One region of the Lactobacillus sp. XV31L genome, then DNA from elsewhere that is predicted to be linked to it. Evidence: riboswitches for the same ligand, from Rfam matches in the RefSeq annotation. Region 1 holds a riboswitch; each other region holds the start of a gene.

What was found. A riboswitch is a leader RNA that binds a small molecule or an ion and turns the genes downstream of it on or off. The one in region 1 is predicted to bind thiamine pyrophosphate.
Region 2: another riboswitch for thiamine pyrophosphate. It lies ahead of thiM (hydroxyethylthiazole kinase); the one in region 1 lies ahead of AC2JF7_RS04090 (ECF transporter S component).
Region 3: another riboswitch for thiamine pyrophosphate. It lies ahead of AC2JF7_RS06155 (ATP-binding cassette domain-containing protein); the one in region 1 lies ahead of AC2JF7_RS04090 (ECF transporter S component).

Annotation. Positions count from the first base shown of each region.
Region 1 covers NZ_JBWXGC010000004.1:138,484-141,761, reverse strand. Annotated here, with positions in the region: gene hpt (hypoxanthine phosphoribosyltransferase) at 1-292, opposite strand, end outside; gene AC2JF7_RS04095 (M42 family metallopeptidase) at 536-1,618, shown strand; TPP riboswitch at 1,702-1,793, shown strand; gene AC2JF7_RS04090 (ECF transporter S component) at 1,839-2,423, shown strand; gene udk (uridine kinase) at 2,565-3,206, opposite strand.
Region 2 covers NZ_JBWXGC010000001.1:178,946-182,223, forward strand. Annotated here, with positions in the region: gene AC2JF7_RS00815 (alpha-L-fucosidase) at 1-208, shown strand, start outside; gene tenA (thiaminase II) at 288-950, opposite strand; TPP riboswitch at 1,146-1,246, shown strand; gene thiM (hydroxyethylthiazole kinase) at 1,333-2,121, shown strand; gene thiD (bifunctional hydroxymethylpyrimidine kinase/phosphomethylpyrimidine kinase) at 2,132-2,935, shown strand; gene thiE (thiamine phosphate synthase) at 2,946-3,278, shown strand, end outside.
Region 3 covers NZ_JBWXGC010000007.1:82,370-85,647, forward strand. Annotated here, with positions in the region: gene htpX (zinc metalloprotease HtpX) at 1-212, shown strand, start outside; gene AC2JF7_RS06150 (AraC family transcriptional regulator) at 286-1,218, opposite strand; TPP riboswitch at 1,352-1,441, shown strand; gene AC2JF7_RS06155 (ATP-binding cassette domain-containing protein) at 1,486-2,844, shown strand; gene AC2JF7_RS06160 (energy-coupling factor transporter transmembrane component T family protein) at 2,855-3,278, shown strand, end outside.

The DNA.
Region 1 (3,278 bases):
GACCTTTAACATCAGTAGCAAGGTCTGAAATAAGTTTGATTTTGCCAGACGATTCAAAGTCATTACCATAGCTGGAGACATCCATAAAGTCAATTTCTTCTTTAACGTCCATTTCGCGCACAAGATCGGTTAAAAAGAAAATGGCGCCTTTGAGGGCCCCAACAATTAATGGATTCTTACCGGCATAATCCATAGTTAATTGCCGGCCCAGTTTCTGGCACATTGCATGGATATCTTCTTCGGTAAACAATTTGTGATCAATAATACTATTAATATCGTCGCTTTTCGGCATAACTCTACCCTTCATTTTAAGTAACTCACAATTCCTAATAATTCCGATTATATCATTTTTTTGGAAAAAAGGGTGGTCGTTTTACACTTTTTAAAGGAAAGGTCCCGGTCAGGGTGGCCCTTAGCCAGCGCAATTAGAAAAGTTGAAAAGAGTTCTGAAAAGAAACCTAAATTAACCATGCATAGACTAAAGTTTTTGCTACAATTAAGAAGTAAGACAATATTCATGTGAAAGGTCAGTAAAATGCAAAAGGAACAAGAAATCAAAATGCTCAAAGCCTTCTCGGATGCAAACGCAACCTCTGGTTTTGAAGAAGAATTCGTTAAGTTGTTTATTGAACAGGTAAAGGACATTTCTGACGTCAAAGTTGATGGGATGCTCAACGTATATGCTGCCAAGAAAGAAAACAAAGATAAGCGGCCAGTAATCCAGCTCGATGCACACTCTGATGCAGTAGGCTTTATAACGCAGGCAGTTCGCCCCAACGGGATGATTAAGTTTGTTCCACTTGGTGGGTGGGTTAAGTACAATATCCCAGCTTTGCGGGTTAAAGTCAGAAATAGAGATGGCGAATATGTGCCAGGCGTTGTGGCAACCAAGCCGCCGCACTTTATGACAGAAGCTGAACGCAATAATGTTCCTGATGTTGCCGAGATGTCGATTGATGTGGGTTCGAGTTCGCGCGCAGAAACTATCAACGACTACCATATTGATACGGGTTGTCCAATCTTTGTGGATGTTAAGTGTGAATACAATGAAAAGTCAGGCTTATTCTTTGGTAAAGACTTTGATGACCGCTTTGGTGCTGCTGCAATGGTAGATGTTTTGGATAAGTTGAAGGGTGAGGAAACTGCACTCAATGTTGTGGGGGCACTTTCAAGTCAAGAAGAAGTGGGCCTGCGCGGAGCCTATGTCACTGCTAGAGCAGTTAAGCCCGACCTGGCAATTGTGCTTGAATCTTGTCCGGCTGATGACACTTTCACTCCGGACTGGCTGTCCCAAACTGGATTAAAAAGGGGACCAATGCTGCGAGACATGGACACCAGCTTTCTGCCTAACCCTAAGTTTCAAGAATATGCCTGTGCGCTAGCGGATAAACACAAGATTCCTTACACCCGGTCTGTTCGTACTGGTGGCGGGCAAGATGGCGCGGCTATTTACTATGAAAATGGTGCGCCAACGATTGTAATTGGTATTCCAGTTCGCTATGAGCATTCACCATATTGCTTCAGTGCATATCATGATTTCAAGGCTTCCGTTGACCTGGCGGTGGCAATTATTCGTGATATGACGCCGCAAAAATTGGCCAGCTTTAGTAGTCTTTGATTTTTAACGCAATAATAAAATTTGCCATAAAGTATGCCAGCCGCTTGTCACTAAGTGTGGTATACTAGAAAAAGTTAAATAATATAAGTCACTAGGGGTGCCACAATTAGCTGAGAAATACCCTCTGAACCTGAACGGGATAATACCTGCGCTAGGGAAGTGTTAATGAAGTAAACGTGTGTACTCCTACTGACTTAGATAGTTAGTGAGGAGTATTTTAATGTTTACAAGATCATCGAAATGGAATGTCAAATCAATCATTTTGATTGCCCTAATTGGCATAATTATGGGTGTGGTTTATACCTACGGCTTCAACTGGGCCTTCAATTTGGTTAAGATGCTGCTATTGCCTACAGGCTTTGCCCCTTTAACAGACACCGTTTTTTCTGGACTGTGGCTATTGGCTGGACCTTTGGCCATGTATTTTGTGCCTACTGCTGGGTCTGGCACAATAGGCGAAGCCCTAGCTGCAATTGTTGAGATGGCAATTGGCGGACAATGGGGTGCAATAACAGTCTTACAGGGCTTTATTCAGGGAGCTACCAATGAAATTGGCTTCTTCCCCAAGAAAGAACGTTACCAGAAGTTTTCTTGGCAAAGCGTTTTGACTGGTGCATTTTTTGCTGGTCTAGGCAGCTTTATCCCAACTTACTTCTTGTATGGCTGGAATAAGTACAGCATGCAGTTGCAAGTGGCAATGTTTATTACCACTATGCTTTCAGCAATTGTTTTTGATGGCGTCTTAGTCAAGTTGATTACTAATTTATTTGACCGCGCACTTAAGCCTAAACTTGACCGCGCTTAAGTAAAAACAGGACAGTAAGAATTAGAAAAAATAATTAAAAAAAGACTGGAGAGTCACGCCAAGGAGCGCTGACTTTTCAGTCTTTTGCGTTTGTAAAAGTTTTTTAGTTTAAACTAAGAAGTACCTTTTCCAACAACTTTCTTATTTAATGTTTTTGCTTAAAACGGAGTGCACCTTAGTGGTTAACATATCAATTGCAACGGAGTTTTCGCCGCCTTCGGGGACAATAATGTCGGCGTAACGCTTGGTGGGTTCAATGAACTGGTGGTACATGGGCTTAACAGTACCCATGTACTGGTCAATGACTGAATCAAGCGAACGACCCCGCTCCTTGATATCACGTTCAAGCCGCCTAATAAACCGAATGTCATCATCAGTATCGACGTAGACCTTGATGTCCATGAGGTTGCGAATGTCTTCACTTGCCAAGACGAGGATGCCTTCAAGAATAATAATGTCAGCCGGATCAATATGAATAGTCTTGTCGCTACGCGTATGGGCCTTAAAGTCGTACACAGGCATTTCAATTGGCTCGTGGCGCAAAAGGGCAGCTAGTTGCTCCTTAAGGAGTGGAATATCAAAGGCATCAGGGTGGTCATAGTTGATGTTCATCCGTACATCCATCGGTATACCAGTATTATCCTTGTAATATGAATCTTGCGTCATAATTAAGACATGTTCGTTTTCACGCATTTGCTTGACAATTTTACGGGCAATCGTCGTTTTACCGCTGCCTGAACCACCAGTAATACCAATCACAACAGGCTTTTCAAGTTTTGACATTTGGACACTCCTTTTTAATCACTAAACATTTTACTTTATTTTAGGGTGAATTACCAACGGTTCAAGAGAAAA
Region 2 (3,278 bases), on a different contig from region 1:
CAATGTCGTACTTGGTGGAGAAAAAGAGCGAGAACTAATCTTTAACAATTTTGAAAAAACAATTGACCATATTATATGGCTTGATAATAAAAAAGAGGTCAAGTTTTATCAAAATGCATCAAAGCAGATGCTTAAAATTTATGCTGATGGCTTTGAATATGGAACTAATTTAATTGAGCGCGTAGCCAAAATTTATTATAAGCAATAATTTCGTATCAAAAAGACTTATTTTACTATGACTAGTAGAATTAGTCTTTTGTCTATTTTTGCTTCATAAATAGAATTACTTACTTCCACCCTTGTTCTTCATACGCCATTTGCCAGAATTGCAGCTCATAATAGCTGCTTCGTACAAAGGCATCTACCATCTCCTGTCGTTCCTTGCTAGTAGCTTCTTTAGCCAGCACATTGGTTAATTCCAGTATTTTAGTAACATTCGTCCCGTACCAGTCCCCATCGTATGTATCAATCCACTCTTGGTAGTAGTGAACCGGTGAGCCTGTTGCTGCCATCTTTTGGCCAATCTCCTGGTAAAGCCAGTAGCACGGTACAATTGCGGCCACTGCTGGTGCAATGCCTGCCACGTTCAGCGTCATATGCAAGTGATTGACATAGTCATAGGCAGTTGGAGCCACTGGTGTTTGAGCAGCTTCTTGGGGCGTAATCGTCAATTCTTCAAAAAAGTGCGTGCGTACGCTGATCTCGGTGTCCCTTAAGTCTTGTGCACGAGTACGTATAAAATCAGCAATCCACTTATTATCAGCCTTAGTGACGATCATTTCATGCACTTGGGCAAACTGGTCCAGATAATAGCGGTCTTGCAATAGATAAAACCGAAACTTTGACAGTGGCAGCTGGCCACTCTGAAGTTCATGCACAAAGGGATGGTCCTTGCCCTTTTGCCACAAATCACTAGCCGCTGCATGCAGCTGGTCTGTAAATACTTCCACCTTCATCCTCCTCAACCACTTCTTGGTCATTTGCAGATTAAATTCACAGTCTAAGCTTAGCCCACTTCTACTCTTTGAGCAATCTCTCCCAGTAAAAAGAAACCAATTACTAGACAGATGTAACGGCAGCAACTATTTAAGGATAAATTTGCCAGCCAGCATTGTATTGCAGGAAAAAAGTCTGTATAATGAAAGCGATAACACGAGGGGTGCCTTTTTGGCTGAGATGAAAGACAATTTCAGACCCTTTGAACCTGTAAGCTAATTCTTGCGTAGGAACGTGTCAAATACGGTTAAACTTTGGCGCGCTATAGTGTGCCAAAGTTTTTTATTTGCTTGAAGCTAGGGTTAAGGTACTTCTTTGTTTTTTGAGGAGGAAAACATGCAGTTAGAAAATTTGGATAAGTTGCGCGCGCAAAACCCCGTTGTTTTAAACGTGGCTAATTTCGTTACCGTGCAAGACGTGGCCAATGGCCTGAATGCACTGGGTGCATCGCCAATTATGAGTAAGGAGGTCGACGAGGCTGAAGAGATGGTCAAGATGGCGGGAAGTGTTGCCATCAACTTGGGTACGCTAACGAAGCTGCAGATTGCCCAAATGCAGAAAATAGGCGACCTAGCTGAACGGTATCACAAGCCAGTAGTGCTTGATCCCGTTGCTGTAGGCGCTGTTTCTTACCGCCTCAAGATCGCACGTGACTTACTGTGGGCTTTCCCGGTCAAAATCATCCGCGGTAACGCAGGCGAAATAGCTGCTTTGGGTGGCTTCAAGTGGGATGCCAAGGGGATTGATGCGGGAACAGGTTCTGGAGACCTTGACCAAATCACCCAAGAAACAGCTGCCAAGCTGCATTGCGTAGTAATTGCTAGTGGCGCCACTGATACCATCAGCAATGGCCAAGACGTGGTCCACGTCTACAACGGGACGCCTCTTTTTCAAGCACATGTTGGGTCTGGTGATATGCTGTCCAGCGTGGTAGCTGCCTTTGCGGCAGTCTGTGATGATCCCTTTGAGGCAGCCCAGACAGCCACACTAGTCTTTGCTGCTAGCGGTGAGCTGCTGGTTAAGGACCATCATGACCTTGGGCCTGGTTCGTTTGGCATGTATCTAATGGACTACTTGGCCAAGGTCCAAGCAGCTGACATTAATAAGATTGCCCGTTTTGATTAAGGAGAACAAGATGGTTGAACAAATCAATTCATTTCCCCAAGTACTCACTATTGCTGGTACTGATTCTGGTGGCGGGGCCGGAATCATGGCTGACCTCAAGACCTTTCAGATGCAGGGCGTCTTTGGTACCGCTGTAGTAGTCGCAGTCACTGCCCAGAACACTTTGGGCGTTCAAGACTCCTACTTGATGCCGTTAGACATGGTCGATGCACAATTTGCTTCTCTAGCTGCCGATTTTCGTATTCAAGCCTGCAAAACTGGCATGTTGGGTGATGCAAAGCATGTCCACCAAGTTGCCCTCAATCTGCAGAAGTATGACTTTGGCCCTATAACTGTTGACCCAGTAATGGTGGCAAAGGGCGGTGCTCCCTTGCTGGCGGCAGAAGCCGTGGCAACAGTCAAGGAAGAACTCTTGCCCCTAGCTGACCTAGTTACGCCCAACCTGCCAGAAGCCGAGGTTTTAACCGGCATTAAAGCCGAAAGTTCAGATCAATATCCAGACCTAGCACATGCCTTGCAGGAGATGGGAGTAAAGAACGTCTTGATTAAGGGCGGCCATGCCACTAGTGACCAGGTCCGTGACTATGCTCTGCTAGCTGATAGGACTAGTTTTTGGATTAGTAGTCCACGCACGCACACTGAGCGTACGCACGGCACCGGTGACACCTTGGCCTCTGCCATCACCGCCCAGCTTGCCCTAGGCCACAACCTGACCGATGCAATCAAGCTAGCCAAAAAGTATGTCACCAAGACAATTGCTCAGACGATTCAAGTTGGCCACGGCCATGGTCCTCTCAACCACTGGGCCAAATAACAAAGGAGAAATTATGGCAAAATTTAACCCCAATATTTTACATGCTTATTTTATTTGCGGCTCTCAAGATGTGCCCGCTGGCAAAACTCTATCTGGCTTAGTTGAAGAAGCACTGAAGGCAGGCATTACTGCCTACCAATTTCGCGACAAGGGACCGCAATCCACTCTAAGTTCAGCTGACCGCCTACCTATGGCCCAACAGCTTCATCGCCTTTGCCAAGAATACCATGTGCCCTTCTTTATTGATGATGATGTCGACTTAGCTTTAAAAGTTGGTGCTGAAGGCATCCACGTTGGTCAAAGCGATGAAGCTATCGAACAGGTAGTAACAACAGTTCACGGG
Region 3 (3,278 bases), on a different contig from region 1:
CTGATGCAGCTTCTGTTGAACTCACTCGTAATCCTCAAGGGCTGATTTCTGCCCTTGAAAAGATTGCTGGCTCTGACCCTATGAAACACGTTGATGCCAGCAGTGCCGGGATGTACATCGAAGATCCCTTGCGCAAAAAGCATAGTTTCAGTCACTTGTTCGACAGTCACCCGCCAACCGAAGATCGCATTAAACGTTTAGAAAAAATGTAACTTCATTACTAAAAGGGCCCCCTTTACTGGGAGCCCTTTTTACTTGCCACTAGTCTCATTTTCAGCAGCGTGCTTATTTCAAGTTGATATTGGCCTGGCGAAATAATTCAGCCCGCATTTGCACGGGGGTTTCATGGTAGTATTCGCTAAATTTTTTATAAAAGAAAGACTTGCCCGTATAACCTACCCGACTGATAATTTCTTTGACCGAAATATCAGGTCGTGCTAGCAGCTGGCGCGCCTCTTCCATCCGCCGTTCATCGACGTGTTCGACAAAGCTCTTGCCTGTTTTTTGTTTTACTAGACTGGAAAAGTAGTTGGGATTAAAGCCAAAGTGCTTAGCCGTCTTATCCAAGGTAATATTGGCAAAATTATCATCAATATACTGCTCAAGTGCTGAACTGGCAAACTGCTTGCTAGTGGCTTGCACCAGGTTTTGACTCCTAATGGCGGTCACCAGCAAAATATTCAATTCCGCACTAATAATGCTGCGGGTAAACAAGTTTTGACTTAGATATTCATCAATAATCTTCTTGACCAGTTGAGCCGAAATAGACATGGGCGTGCCCTTTATGTAAAGCAAACGAGCAGAATTCAATATTTCTACCACTGCTTGAACCGCCTTTTTTTCTTGCTGATCAAGTTTGGCTGTGCTGCCGAGCAGGTGCGGCAAGCTTAGCTGGCTACCAAATTCAATTTTTACTAATAAGTCGCCCTTATCCTGACTCTGCACCTCATAGTTGCACTTGCTTTGCAGCAGGATAATGTTGCCAGCCTTAATCAAATAGTCCTGTCCGTTAATCTTAACGTTGACGCTACCTGCTGCTGCGTACAAGATCACTGCAGTGGAAGTCTGGTAGCGGTGAACACCCATATTGTGATTTTCAAGGGCAATCGCCAACAGATCAAAATCATGGTTGCCAGAACGCAGGGGCACCTCGTTGGTATCAGCTTGACTTGCATCTAAGATACTGGTCAAATACTGCTCTAATTTTACTGCTGCCATAACTTCACCCTCTTGTTAATAATTTGGTTTCATAATTTAATTATAGCGTAAAAGCCAGCAATAATATCAAATTTTTGCCATTAGCCTATTGAACCTGACCTGGACAAGGCTCCTAGCTTTAGGTATAATTGTCCTGAAAATACCGGGGTGCCATTAGGCTGAGAATATACCCGTTGAACCTGCCATGGATAATGCCAGCGAAGGGAAAATTAACCATTTTACGTCGTCAGGCTTTTGCCATGATGACTTTTTTATTTGGTAAACAAAATGATTACATGCAAAAATCTTAACTTTTCATATGATGAGGATAATACGGTCCTCAACAATATCACGCTCAACTTCCCTACGGGGAAATTTTCACTACTGGTTGGGCCAACAGGATGCGGCAAGTCCACCTTGCTGAAAATACTAGCTGGTCTCTACCCCAAATATGCAGGCAATCTTACTGGCACCATCAATTGGGACGGGTTAAGGGCAGCCATGATGTTCCAAAATGCGGGTGAACAGTTCACCATGGCCACGCCGCGTGAAGAAATCATCTTTGCCCTTGAGAACCTGCAAGTTAGCCGTGAGGATTACCAGGACCGGCTAAACAAGGCTGTCCAGTTTGCCCAGATCCATCAATTGCTCGACCAGAAAATCAATACCATGTCGGGCGGTGAGCAGCAGCGCGTCGCCCTGGCTGTTTTGGTAGCAATGGACGTTAGCCTATTTTTGCTGGACGAACCCTTTGCCAGTTGCGACCCCAAGGCGCGGACCTTTCTTATCGCTAAGCTGGCACAATTGCGTGACCAAGGTAAGACTATTATCCTCAGCGACCATGTTTTAAGTGATTATAAGGGCGTCTGCGACTGCTTGTTTCACTTTACTGGCAAGACCCTGGTCCAACTGGTTCCAGAAGACATGAACCTTTTGCTAGAAAAAAGCGACCAGCAGCCAGACTTTGCTTTTGCCCTGCCCCAGTCAGATTTGGATGCTTGTTTCACCCTCAGGGAAACAAAAATTACTCAAAATCGACTGCTGCTTGACCAGGACCGGCTGGACATTGTGCGGGGCAAAACTACGCTAATCACCGGTGCCAACGGGGTCGGCAAGTCTTCCCTCTTTAGCGCCCTGACCAAGATGATTCCCTATTCTGGCAGCATGACCTACCGCGGCAAGGAAATTAGGCGGCAGGCTAGTCGCACCTACCTGCGCCGCGTTGGGCAGATTTTTCAAACGGCCAGCGACCAGTTCATCAACATTACCGTGCAAGACGAAATCAATTTGAGCAAGAAGCAGCGTACTAGCAGCTTCTTCACTGACCACAAAATCAAAGAGGCTCTGAACTACTTGGAGCTGGACCACCTGCTCGACCGTGTGGTTTATTCACTTTCCGGCGGCCAGCAAAAAAAATTACAGATTCTCTTGATGCTGATTGCAGACCTGGACGTGCTATTAATCGACGAGCCATTAAGCGGACTCGACCATGAATCCGCCCGCAAGATCATGACTTTGCTTCAAAGCAGGCAACAAGAGCGAGGACAAACCCTGGTGATTATCAGCCATGAGCTGGTTGGCCTGGCTGATTGGTGCGACTACCACCTGGTCTTTAAAAACCACCGTTTAACCTATGTAGACAAGTGAGGTAGAATCATTGAATCCTAGTTTTAAATTCATCTTAGCCTTGATCATTTCAGTGGAAATATCGCTCAAATCCAGCTTGGCCACTAACCTTTTAATTATTATTTTTGCTCTTTTCTACCTAATTTATAAGCGGATTGCACCGTTCAAATTAGTCCTGACACTAGCAATCCCGCTAATTGCAGCCCTTACTGTCTTTGCGACGCTCTATTGGTTTGCACCGCAGCCCGACCTCTATAACGCATTCAGCTTGTCCAGCCGGATTTACGTCTACACGTTAACCATTTACTGCGTAGCAATCGATACCAGCGCTGAAGACCTGGCTCGCTCCTTTGAGCAAAACTTCCACCTGGCCAGCAAGTTTGCCTATGGCGTGTTGGCCGCACTCAACATCATTCCTCGAATGCAGCAGGCAGTCAAGCAAATTAGGACCGCAG